Regions from separate parts of the Paenibacillus sp. CFBP13512 genome, predicted to be linked through region 1. Evidence: predicted binding sites of a transcription regulator. Region 1 holds the regulator's gene; each other region holds the start of a gene.

Region 1 (3,220 bases):
TGCGTGTATGGCTTAATAAAGCTTAATAAACATTCAGAAAGGAGAATACACAATGAAATCCAAAATGAAAATTGATCCCCAAAAATTTGCATACACTGTGATTTCAAGTTATTCATCAGATAAAGAGAATGCAGAAGCGATTGCCAAAGATCATCTGAGCGTATTTTTGAATGCTTATTTTGTAGCAGAAAAATTCAATATATTAGAATCTCAATTAGCAGAAAAAGCAGAAAGTAAAGATTTCAAAGCATTATTAGCTAAATTAATGGATACTAAGCTTTTTGGATAAGGTAGAACAAGATATTAGTTGAAAAAATATAATAGTAAGAGGAAATAAAAGGTATTCATTCTCTCAGATTAGGTTATGATGAAAGGGTAATTTAACTTATGAGAGAGGTGAGGTTATGGGTTGGATTGAGTCTGCGGCAATACGTGCGCGAGAAGAGAAAGTAGAGAAGGAAAAAGCTCATACCTATTCTTTAGAAATCCACGAACATTTTTTAGAACACTGCGAAGATTTATGGATGAAGTTTTCTACGATTTTAGAAGAGATCCAAGAAAATTTCAAAGAAGATTGTAGTGTTCAAAAAAAAGATGGAACTCAATTAGTCATTACAATCGCTCTCGTTGTTATTACGATCAATGCTGTTAAAAAAAATCTGACTGAGCACTATCATGGAGAAGCTTATATAGAATATAGTTGCTCACACAATCCAGGAAAACCTCAACTTGCTGTAGAATCATTATATTTAAATCCAATCGATCATCCTGTGTGGATGTATAAAATGGAGCAGAATGGAAAAGAAGTAGATGTTCCTTTTAGTGAGATCGAAGCTGAAGATGTTATTAAAACAGCTCTATGGAAATATATACAATAAATATGTAATAGTAATAAACTACAAAAAAGACCACTATCGATTAAGATAGTGGTCTTTTCTTATGATACATATGATTTAGTGCAGATTACGGAACAAACCTACAACTTTACCCAAAATCGTAACATGCGTCAGACGTAGTGGCTGATACATAGGATTTTCAGGTTGTAGACGAATATGGTCTTTTTCTTTATAAAAAGTTTTGACCGTTGCTTCATCGTCTTCTGTCATAGCGACAACAATATCGCCATTATCAGCGGTTTGTTGTTGACGTACGATCACGTAATCACCATTATAAATTCCTGCTTCAATCATACTGTCTCCAACTACAGAAAGCATAAATACTTGTCCTTCACCTGTAAAATTCTGTGGTAGAGGGAAGTAATCTTCAATATGTTCTGTAGCTGTAATCGGAACACCGGCGGTTACTTTTCCAATAATAGGAACACGAGATACCGTTTGAGCGAAAAGAATATTACTTTCAGACTCTTCTTGACCCAACAACTCGATGGCACGAGGTTTGGTCGGGTCGCGTCGAATCAGTCCTTTTTTCTCCAAACGATCCAGATGACCATGTACAGTAGAACTAGAAGCAAGACCTACAGCTTCACCAATTTCACGTACAGATGGCGGGTAACCTTTAAGTTTGACTTCATTTCGGATAAATTCCAAAATGGCCTGTTGGCGACTTGAAACTTTTGACATACCTTATCAACCCCAATGCTAGTAACGTTTGGCAAAATTATAACATAGAACTACCGTTCGTACAAACATAAGTTCTAAAATTTGTATATTTATTTGTTATTTGCTTATTTTCGTAGTCTATTCATCATCTAAATAGCATTATCTATAGTCCAAAAGTTGCGATAAAAAACACGAACGAAAGTTCGTAAAAAACTATTGAGTAAAACATATGTTCGTGTTATAGTGAATTTGAGAAAACAAGAACAAATGTTTGGAGCGTGATGAAAATGTTAAAATATACTACATATCGTAGCATCCACAATCAGTCTGAAGAGGATGAACAACAGATTGATACATCAGGATCAGATATACATCATACATCAACAGGTTATTCGGAAAAGCAAGCACAACAAGAAGCTATTCATGCTACACGGGCGGACAAAGATGTAGTTGTGGATGAGTGGACTTACGTACCTACCGTACAGAAGATCCGCAAGCCGATTCAACCAAAAGGCAAAAAGACGTTACGTCAAAAAACACTTCATCTTATCCAAAGCACAGCGCAAAAAGTAAAATGGAAATCAGGCGGACGTTTGATGGTATGTTTTGTTTTTGCAGGCGTATTGTTATACGGTGGAGTCATTCATAATTTCGTAGTTGCAGACAAGGTAGAAGGCCCTACACAAAAAGTAGTGGTACATGCAGGAGACAGTCTATGGAGTATTGCGAAAGAATACAAATCTGTACAGACAGATACGCGAGATTATATTGCTCAGATTCGTAGTGAGAATCAATTGGATTCAAGCGAAATCCAAGCAGGAGATGTGTTGGTTATTCCTTACGATTAATACACTATACTGAACTTAAATATACATGACTTATGGATACATGTATCGCAGGTAGTTTGTGTATGGGATAATGTCATCCGGTTAGGAATATTGTGATCGAACGATCAATATCGTCAAAGTTTGTTGAGATCTATAGATCTTGACAAGCTTTTTTTTACATGTCAAAGTTAGTGGGGCAAAAAGCACACCGATCACATGGAGGTTAATTATGGATATCGATACACTGATTACACGCATCAATGAATTAGCTCGTAAAAAGAAAAGTTCAGGTCTTACAGCAGAAGAAACGATAGAACGTGATGAATTACGTGCTGTTTATTTGAATAATATTCGCAGTAATTTCCGTCAACAATTAGATACAATTGAATTTGTAGAAGATACTGAATCATCGGATAACACCAAAAATAGTCAGAAATAAGAACATATAATAGCTTCAATCCACAAAAGAAAAATGAACGATAATAAGGGTGCTCTGGCCGATCTAGAACAGAGCATCCTATTTTGCTATAGAAATTTGGGGCTTGTTCTGGCATGATAAGATAGAAGGAAGTCTTCTGCTTTTATTGTAAGGCTTACATTATCTATTAGGGGGAAACAAAGTATGTCCCGTTCCTGGGAAAGGCAAGTTCGACGTAACTCAAAGCAAGTCAATGCTACACGTAGAAAACAAGGTCAGACTTCTATCGGTGGCAAAACCAGTATTTCCGAATATACGGCATATAAAGGAAGAAATATTGTTTTTCCAGCTGCTCTAGTGATATTGGGAATTATTTATGCTGTTATGGGTATTATGTATCCAACAGCTGATGGATT
Region 2 (3,220 bases), on a different contig from region 1:
TGTCTATTTATCGTCTATTCTTCCATACCTGGTAAGATAACTCCATCTTTTTGCAGCGAAGTTCCTCTGATTTTGTGATTGCGAATCAATACCGAAGGATCATTACCTAACATACCTGCTGTCAAAATCGCACTTTCGCCAAATTTGTCACGTAATTTATCCATTACTTCATTTAACTGTTCTTTGACCGGTTGACGACTATAATCGAACAAATCCATTTGTAGAGCAGCTTCTTCTTTCGGTTGCAAATTCTGAAGAGATACACCCAGCAATCGTACAGGCGCACGATCTCCCCAATGGCGATCATACAATGCGCAAGCTTCACGATAGACTTCATCAGCGGTTTCTGTAGGAACAGCCAGCGATTTGGAGCGAGTGATCGTTTTCATATCTGGCGTACGAATCGTAATCTGAATCGTCTGTGCTATTAATTTCTGACGACGCAATCGGCGACACACCTGATCACTTAGATTGAGCATTACTCTTCTGATATCATCACGTGCTTGAATATCTGCGGGTAATGTTGTGGTATGCCCTATCGACTTACTGACTTCACGATCAATCTCAACAGGCGAATGGTCAATACCGTTAGCCGCTTGTTTGAGCCAGCTTCCCATTACACCAAATCTAGCTGTTAAGCGAGCTTCATCTGCCGCCGCCAGTTGTCCAATCGTGCGAATACCCATATCTACCAATTTGGCAGATGTTTTACCACCTACACCAAATAATTGTCCACATGGCTTATCCCACAACAACTTGGGCATATCTCGTATACGCAAAATCGAAATTCCTTTAGGCTTTTTCATATCAGAAGCCATTTTTGCCAGTAATTTATTAGGAGCAATCCCTATCGAACACGGCAAATGCAATTCGTCCCAGATCCGTTGTTGTAGCTGTTCAGCAATCTGTGGAGGTGTACCGAATTGACTTGAACCGGTGATATCTAGATAACATTCATCAATGGAGGTTGCTTGCAACATTGGCGTATAACTATAGGCAATATTCATAAATGCCATCGAGTATTGTTTATACAGATAAAAATCAGGCGAAATTAAGATCAGATTCGGGCATTTTTGCAAGGCTTCTCTAACTAACATACCTGTTTTGACGCCACGATTTCTAGCTTCATACGATGAAGTTACCACTATTCCTTTACGAAGTTCAACACTACCCGCAACAGCAGTTGGTTTTCCTTGATATTTGTCAGGTTCTTCCGCCGTATGAACAGAACAGTAAAAAGCATTCATATCCACATGCAGAATGACCCTTCCTTTGGCAGGGTAGTAATTGGCATGATGCCTCAAGCTGATCATCCTCCTTGCCTGTGTAGAGTGTACCCTGTTCCCTTTGCTCGATGATCCGAATCATTTACAATAAATATCGTATGGTTTTATTATATCGTAACTGTATCATTTAGCCTATCCTATCCATCTAAAAATAAGTACAAACGTTCGACATTTTATTATGTATGTATTGGAGCTGAATAGAGATGAATCAATTTCAACCTTATGGATACTGAGCCAGATACTTTTGTACTAATTCATATCCTGCTACAGCAAGTGGAGGATAATCTTGTAATTCACTGATTTCAAGTATTCTGATGTAGTCGTCATTGTGATATAGATGGTTAGAAACGGAGAAATATTGCAACGACGCTTGTTCAGCCGATAATGGAGCATAATCGATGATTTGCCATGTTCCTTTTGCGAGTAATTTAGAGGCGGTAACGATCATGGAGAAAGATCCTCGATAATTTGTAAATAAAAGATACTGTTGTTCCCCGTGATAGACTTCATCTTCTTGAATAGAAAGCACACCAAATGAAAATACCTTTTTAAATCGGTCATGCAGAGCACTAATCACCTGACAAATTGCAAATCGCTGATCATGCATTGGAATCACAAAAATATCGCCTGCTTTATACTTTACCTTTTTAAACATCTCCTAACTCCTTTTTTCGTTTATCAATACGTTCGCTAATGGGCTCATCTCCTTATTACTTATCCTATACGAATCAAATCTTTGAACTCGTTCGTAGCTTGCTGATGCTCAGTCCATAACAGCGCAAACTCAATCTGTTGTTCATTTCGTGCTATTTTCAAATGATAGACACCAGGCTCAACCGTTATATACTGTCCACTGTCTCCATCTTCAGGTTCTAGCTCGCCACCTGTTACATTTTCTGCTGCTCCTGCATACAATTGACCCGAAGGAACATTGATCCACAATTGTACCGATGTTTGTTGTATATCTTCTACCTGTTGCATCGTGTATAAGCCATCTGCGCCTACATTGAGAAAAGCAACATTTCCTAAATTCACTTCTAGCAATTCATCTTCAGGAATAGACCACCAATCGGATGTATCTTCTAACCGATGTTTAAGGGCTTGAAGATCGTAAATACACAATGTAGCTGTGTCTGTAATGACTTGAATTTGGTTAGACATTGGATTGCTCCTCTCTTGGTTATACTCATTTCATAATGTGCACATCTGATCCTGATTACAATCTCATCTCTTCCAGTACTCTTATGATCATTTACAATTCAATCCACTGATCTTCGGTAGAAATAATTGTTTGGATGGTATCAATCATTCGCCGTACAGGTGCATCATGTCGATGAAACAAACAATAAATATACACTTCGCCTTCGGCTATAGATTCAATGGCTAGCTCAGCCTGCTCCACTTGAATCTGTGCCACATGCGGCCACTCTGTATGAGAAGGATCTGTGATAACCAACCCATCGTCTACCTGCTCTATCACCATATCACCCAGATCTAACGTAACCAAATCCTGTCTTAACTGCTCCATTAACTGCTTGGCTTGCTGTTCTTTACTTATGCTATCATGTTCTATACATTGAATACCGTATTCCCAACCCACGATGACTCACCTCATAAATTTCCGAAAATAATAATTTCATCTGCCCATTCCAACTGTATCTCTAACCATGTAACTAGTGAGCGAATAAAAGCTTTCAGTTCACGATCTTTGGTCTGATAAGCTTTCATTTCGGCTAATATATTGGTCCAGAGTGCTTTGGCAATCGGATTAAATCCTGTTGTATCAAAGTATCCATATCGATCTTTGGTCACCGGATCAACAATCGGATAATGCTTTTTCAGATAAGGCATCAAATAATCAAAATCACCCGCATAAATAAAAACAGAATCGGCTTCAATCTGATTCCACTTTTCACCATAACGCGCAGGCAATA
Region 3 (3,220 bases), on a different contig from region 1:
AGCAATAGAAATAGCAAGAGGAGGTGATATAATGTCAGATCTATACGGTTTGGCTCTGGTTATACTTGTTAATATAATCATTTATGGTTTGGTGATCTGGGGCATTGTACATATGATTTATAAACGCTCCAAGCATCCTGCGCATACAATTGTGTTTCTTGCGATGATAGTTTGTTTTGTTATTTTTACAGCGAGTATAGCACAGCAAATTATGTATCGCGATTGGACGATCAACGTAGCTACTTTGGCGCCAATGACGTGTGTGTTTTCGATTTATGTTTTGAGTCGTAGGGAGAGACGGTTGCAATCTTAGTCATGATATTGTTTTGAGAAAAAATTCTATTTAGAATAAAAATGAGGAATATCTAGTTGAAATAGATATTCCTCATTTTTTGTTTTTCTCTAAAATAAATACATCCTTTCCCTACTAAAACAATTATTATCTTGATTTAATTGACATATCCAAATTCTCTTTTCTTAAATATATTATTGACCATGTAATTAATTTAAATCTCAAGTAATACAGATTGATTGCAGGTGTTTTATATAAATAATTAAGTATCTAATTTACAATTGATTACATAGAAAGTAATACTGTATCGTACTATGATTATTATGTAATAATTTAAATTTCAAACTTATTATAGAAAGGGTTGTTGCTCTAAATGTTATTAAATATTAAAGTTATTGGATTAACATTAATTACAATGGCGCTAGGTTTTTTTATTTTCAATATTATTTTTGATAAAGTAATAATAAGATCAACAGAGTATCTTGGAAAACGTTTAGCAAAAAAAACTAAAAGTAAGTTTTCTTTAATTTTAATAGAACTAACCTCATTTTTATCGATTCTCTTATATCCTATCACTCTTATAATTTTCTTAATACGATTGGATTTTGATACAAGAGGATTTAGCGAAATTTTTCTTATAACGACATTGAGCTTTTTGCTTATATTCTTTTTATTGAGTTCGACTCTCATAGAAGCCCGAAAATTATATATATCACATAATTTTTTTGTTACAAATTTTTGTAGAAATTTAAACACATCAATAAACAAAAAATACTTCGAAGGAAGTTACTTACAAAATATTATAAATTTAATACTTAAGCAGGCAAAAGATTTATACGTAATAAGCTTAATTGGGTATCTAACTTTAATTTTTTTGACACACTTGAATTGGGGAATTAATATTTTCTTTGTAGGTTTACTTTTAATTCCTTCATACGGAGTATATTGGGTTTACTATACGAATTTTTTTGTTTTCAATATAGAAAAACGTCATGTTTTTATTAGAAGAGTGATAGGATATTTTATAGTAGGATTTTTGTCTATTTATATTGTTCATTCCGAATATATAAGTATGATTTTTGAAAATAATCAAGCTCTTTATTTATTTATAATTTTTGTAATTTGGAGTAATACTTTTATTTTATTAGACAGAATTCTCAAAGAGATTCATTCTGATTATTTAAATTTCAAAAACAACTCAAACTAATTTTATTTAAAAGTGGTTAACTTTTTATAATCTTTGTTTATTGTTAAATATACGTATTAATAAAATGTATTTATCGTCAAACCTAAATAATTCAAGATTAAAACAAAGTCGGTTTTCTTTTATTTAGAAAACCGACTTTGTTTTTTATTGATAAAGAATGCAAAGAGTCAGAATTTGTTTCTTTAAAGTATTGAACATCCGTTCGTATTAATGTAAAATCAAATAGCAAAGCACAATATTACGTACGTAATAGGAGAATATGCTGATGAACTTTAATTATACATTTCCTGCTTTAAGAGGTAAACAGGCTGGTAAAGAATTTTATACAGTTATGTGTCCGATGCGCTTGATTCCTAGAATTTTTCTTTTTGATGAAGAAGAAATTCCAGTTGAGCACCGGGCACAACGGGTGATGAATAGATCAAGAATTCCAGATATCACAAATTATATTCTGGAAAATCCTAAAGAATACATATTTTCTTCGTTAACGGCATCTGTAGATGGAGAAATGGTATTTCAAGAACATTCGAAGGATTTGAAAGATATAGGATATCTTACGATTTCTCTTGATTCTAAATTCTTAATTAATGATGGACAACATCGTAGAGCAGCTATAGAAGAAGCATTGAAAATTTCACCTGAATTAGGAGAAGAAACGATCTCAGTAGTTTTCTTTCATGATTTAGGTTTGACTCGTTCTCAGCAAATGTTTTCAGATCTAAATCGGCATGCTGTGAATACAACCTCTTCTATTGGAATTTTATATGATCATCGGGATCAACTTTCTTTAATTACAAAAGGGCTGTTACAAGATATACCTTTATTAGAACGATATACAGATCGAGAAAAAGTATCTTTATCTAAGAACTCACCTAAACTATTTGCTCTAAATCATATTTTTAATACGAATTGTCGATTGCTAGGCAAACGAAAAGGCGAAATTATTTCTGAGCAAGAAAAAGAGTTTGTACAGAAGTTTTGGATTCTATTATGTGATACGATAACGGAATGGCAAGATGTATTAGATAAGAAAGTATCACCTAGAGACCTTAGAATTAATTCTATCATTGCTCATGGTGTTTTTTTAGAAGCTATAGGTATTATTGGACATTATCTTTATTTCTATCATGCAGATGAATGGGAATCATATATTGAAAAGCTTAAAAAGGTAGATTGGAGTCGCGACAATAAGCAAGATTGGTTAGGTCGCGCCTATGGTCAAACAGGAAGAATTAATAAAACAAATGAGACCGTTCAATTAACGGCAAATCTTATTAAGGCTAAAATAGGCTTACCTTTAACAGAACAAGAACAAAAAATAGAAAATAAGATTACGTAAAGGAGGCTTCTCTACATGGAACTTAATATATTTAATACAGGCAGCAAATTTGTAGAAGCCAAAGAATTAGTAAAAGAAATGTATCTTGAGGATGAAAGACCTTGGGTTGTTGGGTTCAGTGGAGGAAAAGATTCCACAGCAGTTGTTCAAATTGTTTTTCAAGCGTTACAAGAGTTAGAACCTTCTCAACTTCATAAAAAAGTATATGTTATTTCTTCAGATACTCAAGTAGAGACACCACTTATTATTGATAAAATAACTAGAACGTTAGGACGTATCGAGAAGAGAGCTTTAGAGATCGGTTTACCATTTGAGACACAAAAAGTCCGTCCAAAAGCAGAGCAAACTTTCTGGTCTTCTATTATTGGTAAAGGTTATCCAA
Region 4 (3,220 bases), on a different contig from region 1:
TTCCAAAGCTTGCTCTATATTTTCTTTGTTTACACCTTTTTGGCGTAATTCTTGTCTAATCCATACTTTACCTTTTTTCTGGCTGTTCACTCTTTGTTTGGCCCACTGTTGAGCATATAACTCATCATCGATTAATTTCTCTTGTTGCAATCGTACAAGAGTCGTCTCAATGATCTCAGGATGGATTTCTTTTTCTTTAAGCTTGCGGGCAATTTCTGTTCGAGTGCGTGCTTTGCGACTCAAATAATTCAGTGCTTCTGCATAAGCCGTTTGACGTTCATTGGCGATCACAATATTTTCTAGTTCTTCTTTAGAAAAGTACATGCCTTTTAACAGCCGATACTTGATCATAACATCTTCATGCACCATAAGGTTCAACTCACCGAAGGTTAACTTATAATGATGCCTAGGCTTACGTAGAGGGGTTACAGCCGTAATCTCTACTTCACCCTCATCAGGGAACCCATCTAGACGCTCTCCTTCATCTGCATAGATATCCCATTCTTCATCAGCCTCAGGTTCAGATGTAGTATTAGTATTGGACGGTTTTTTAGCATAACGACGATAATCAGCCATAATTGTTTCCTTTCGTCTATCTATATTTTAAATCAGTGTATAGTGATCAGATGAATCTTTTATGAAATATAAATAAAAAAGCGCCCTGAACGTATTTCACGTCCTGGGCGCTACAGGATTTAAGCATATATCATCTTAAAGTGATTATTCAGTTGCTTTAGAGAATAATTCTTGCTCTTCAAGACTTTCTTTTTCTTTTTCTTCAGCTGATGGTTCTTCAACCACTGTTGTTAAATTGCTAGATACACGAATTTTTTGTTCAATGATATCTGCAATGTGTGGATTTTCTTTCAAAAACTGCTTAGAGTTCTCGCGACCTTGACCCATACGCTCACCTTCGTAAGAGTACCAAGCACCACTTTTGTTAACAATATCGTGTTCTACACCAATATCGATCAAGCTACCTTCTTTGGAGATACCTTCTCCGTACATGATATCCACTTCAGCTTGTTTGAATGGAGGAGCCACTTTGTTTTTAACAACTTTGATACGTGTACGGTTACCGACAACATCGTTACCGTTTTTGATTGCTTCAATACGACGCACGTCTAGACGTACAGTAGAGTAGAATTTAAGTGCACGACCACCAGGAGTTGTCTCAGGGTTACCAAACATAACGCCAACTTTTTCACGAAGCTGATTGATAAAGATCGTGATTGTTTTGGATTTGCTGATTGCACCAGACAATTTACGCAATGCTTGAGACATCAAACGTGCTTGCAAACCAACGTGAGAGTCACCCATTTCGCCTTCGATCTCTGCTTTTGGTACCAATGCTGCTACAGAATCGATAACGATAATATCTACAGCGCCACTACGTACAAGAGCTTCCGCAATCTCTAGACCTTGCTCACCTGTATCTGGTTGAGATAATAATAGCTCATCGATATTAACACCCAAGTTTTTAGCATATTGAGGATCCAAAGCATGCTCTGCATCGATAAATGCTGCTTGTCCTCCAGCTTTTTGAACTTCAGCAATAGCATGAAGTGCTACTGTTGTTTTACCTGAAGATTCTGGTCCGTATATTTCGATAATACGTCCTCTTGGCATACCGCCTGTTCCCAAAGCAATATCTAAAGCAATAGATCCACTAGGAATAACTTCAACTTGCATATGAGTGGATTCTCCAAGTTTCATAACCGAACCTTTACCAAATTGCTTCTCTATTTGACGAAGCGCCATATCTAACGCTGCACGACGATCTGACAATAAACTCACGTCCCTCTTCTTCTTATTTATACTCTAATTATACTACTTTTTTTCTCATTTGCCAAGCTTTTTTCGAACATATATTCGTCTTTTTGGTATTAAATCATTACTTAATTACATTTATTGGTAATAAATAATGATTTCAAATAGATGCATGTATTGCTTGATTTTGGGTCTATAAACATAAAAAAACCGCAACAAATAAATTTGCTGCGGTTCTTCCGTCTACGGTTATTTTAGCATAACAGACGTAGGAATTGCAATAAGCTTCATGGGCTCTTGTACGTCTGATGCAGGTTGTTTTATTTAAAATGTACTATTTTACAGATTCCTTCTGAAGTTCACTTAAACGAAGCCACAAACGGTACAGGATACTTTTGGCAGCCCGAACACGGATCGATTCACGATTACCACGGATATTCAATTCAAATACCTGTGTAGGTTGATTGCGTTCTGCTAGCCCTACATATACCAAACCTACAGGTTTGCGTTCTGAAGAACCTGGACCCGCTACACCGGTAATCGATACAGCAAAGTCTGTATCTAATGTTTTTCTAGCTTCATCTGCCAGAACTTCTGCTACTTCTGGGCTAACTGCTCCTGGAGCATTCTCGCCTTCTAGTAACTCATGAGGGACATTTAGCATTTTTTCTTTCATTTCATTGGAATAGCAGACGACTCCACCCATAAATACATTTCCGCTTCCCGGAATAAGAGTTAGATTTTGCATCAGTAGACCACCTGTGCAACTTTCTGCTGCAGTTAGGGTTAACTTCATACCTGTCATCATTAATAAAATTTGTTCTTCTATACTTATATTTTGATCAGCATACATATGATTAGGCAAACGATCACGAATCTGAGCTTCCATATTTTTCAGCTTGGTCATCGCTTCTTTTTCTGTAGCTGCTTTGGTGGTCAGACGAATAGTCACTTCTGCTTCTTTGGCATAAGGTGCAATCGTAGGATCACTCTGAGCACTGATCAGATCAATTAATGCATCTTCAAGAGCAGATTCACCAATACCTGCAAATTTAAGCATTTTTGAATAAATAGGATGTTCATCTGTGAGCACATGCTCAAGAAGCCAAGGTTTCGCTTCATTTTCAAACATCGGTTGTAATTCTTTGGGAGGTCCTGGTAGAACGATATAATATTTCTCTTTATCTTCAATCGCAATCCCTACAGCTAATCCTGTAGAATTAGCAAGCACATGACTGTTTTCAATCACAAGAGCTTGGCGACGATTATTTTCAGTCATTGTAATGTCTCTGCCTTCAAAAAAGCTAGCGACTTTCTCCATAGAAGCTGGATCAATATAGATTGATCTTCCTAAAACTTCAGCCAATGCATCTTTGGTCAGATCATCTTGAGTGGGTCCAATTCCGCCCGAAAATAAAATAACATCTGCGCGACTGCTTGCAAGTTCAAT

The links. The regulator LexA, encoded in region 1, represses DNA repair genes until DNA is damaged. The targets are predictions, from matches to a motif close to CGAACATATGTTCG.
Region 2: a site for LexA is predicted at 1,441-1,454, ahead of PaeCFBP13512_RS08585 (DNA polymerase IV). Genes of this name have one in related genera too.
Region 3: a site for LexA is predicted at 1,691-1,704, ahead of dndB (DNA sulfur modification protein DndB). Genes of this name have one in related genera too.
Region 4: a site for LexA is predicted at 1,862-1,875, ahead of recA (recombinase RecA). Genes of this name have one in related genera too.

The regions. Positions count from the first base shown of each region.
Region 1 is NZ_QGAD01000003.1:65,115-68,334, forward strand. It holds gene PaeCFBP13512_RS04730 (glycoside hydrolase family 127 protein) at 1-26, shown strand, start outside; gene PaeCFBP13512_RS04735 (hypothetical protein) at 53-289, shown strand; gene PaeCFBP13512_RS04740 (hypothetical protein) at 405-878, shown strand; gene lexA (transcriptional repressor LexA) at 954-1,580, opposite strand; gene yneA (cell division suppressor protein YneA) at 1,847-2,407, shown strand; gene PaeCFBP13512_RS04755 (DUF896 domain-containing protein) at 2,616-2,825, shown strand; gene PaeCFBP13512_RS04760 (hypothetical protein) at 3,009-3,220, shown strand, end outside.
Region 2 is NZ_QGAD01000004.1:444,832-448,051, reverse strand. It holds gene PaeCFBP13512_RS08585 (DNA polymerase IV) at 15-1,304, opposite strand; gene PaeCFBP13512_RS08580 (immunity 26/phosphotriesterase HocA family protein) at 1,507-1,941, opposite strand; gene PaeCFBP13512_RS08575 (DUF6386 family protein) at 2,001-2,447, opposite strand; gene PaeCFBP13512_RS08570 (hypothetical protein) at 2,539-2,886, opposite strand; gene PaeCFBP13512_RS08565 (hypothetical protein) at 2,898-3,220, opposite strand, start outside.
Region 3 is NZ_QGAD01000002.1:366,870-370,089, reverse strand. It holds gene PaeCFBP13512_RS03870 (hypothetical protein) at 666-1,499, shown strand; gene dndB (DNA sulfur modification protein DndB) at 1,759-2,838, shown strand; gene dndC (DNA phosphorothioation system sulfurtransferase DndC) at 2,854-3,220, shown strand, end outside.
Region 4 is NZ_QGAD01000005.1:219,064-222,283, reverse strand. It holds gene PaeCFBP13512_RS09730 (regulatory protein RecX) at 1-576, opposite strand, end outside; gene recA (recombinase RecA) at 721-1,788, opposite strand; gene PaeCFBP13512_RS09720 (competence/damage-inducible protein A) at 2,105-3,220, opposite strand, start outside.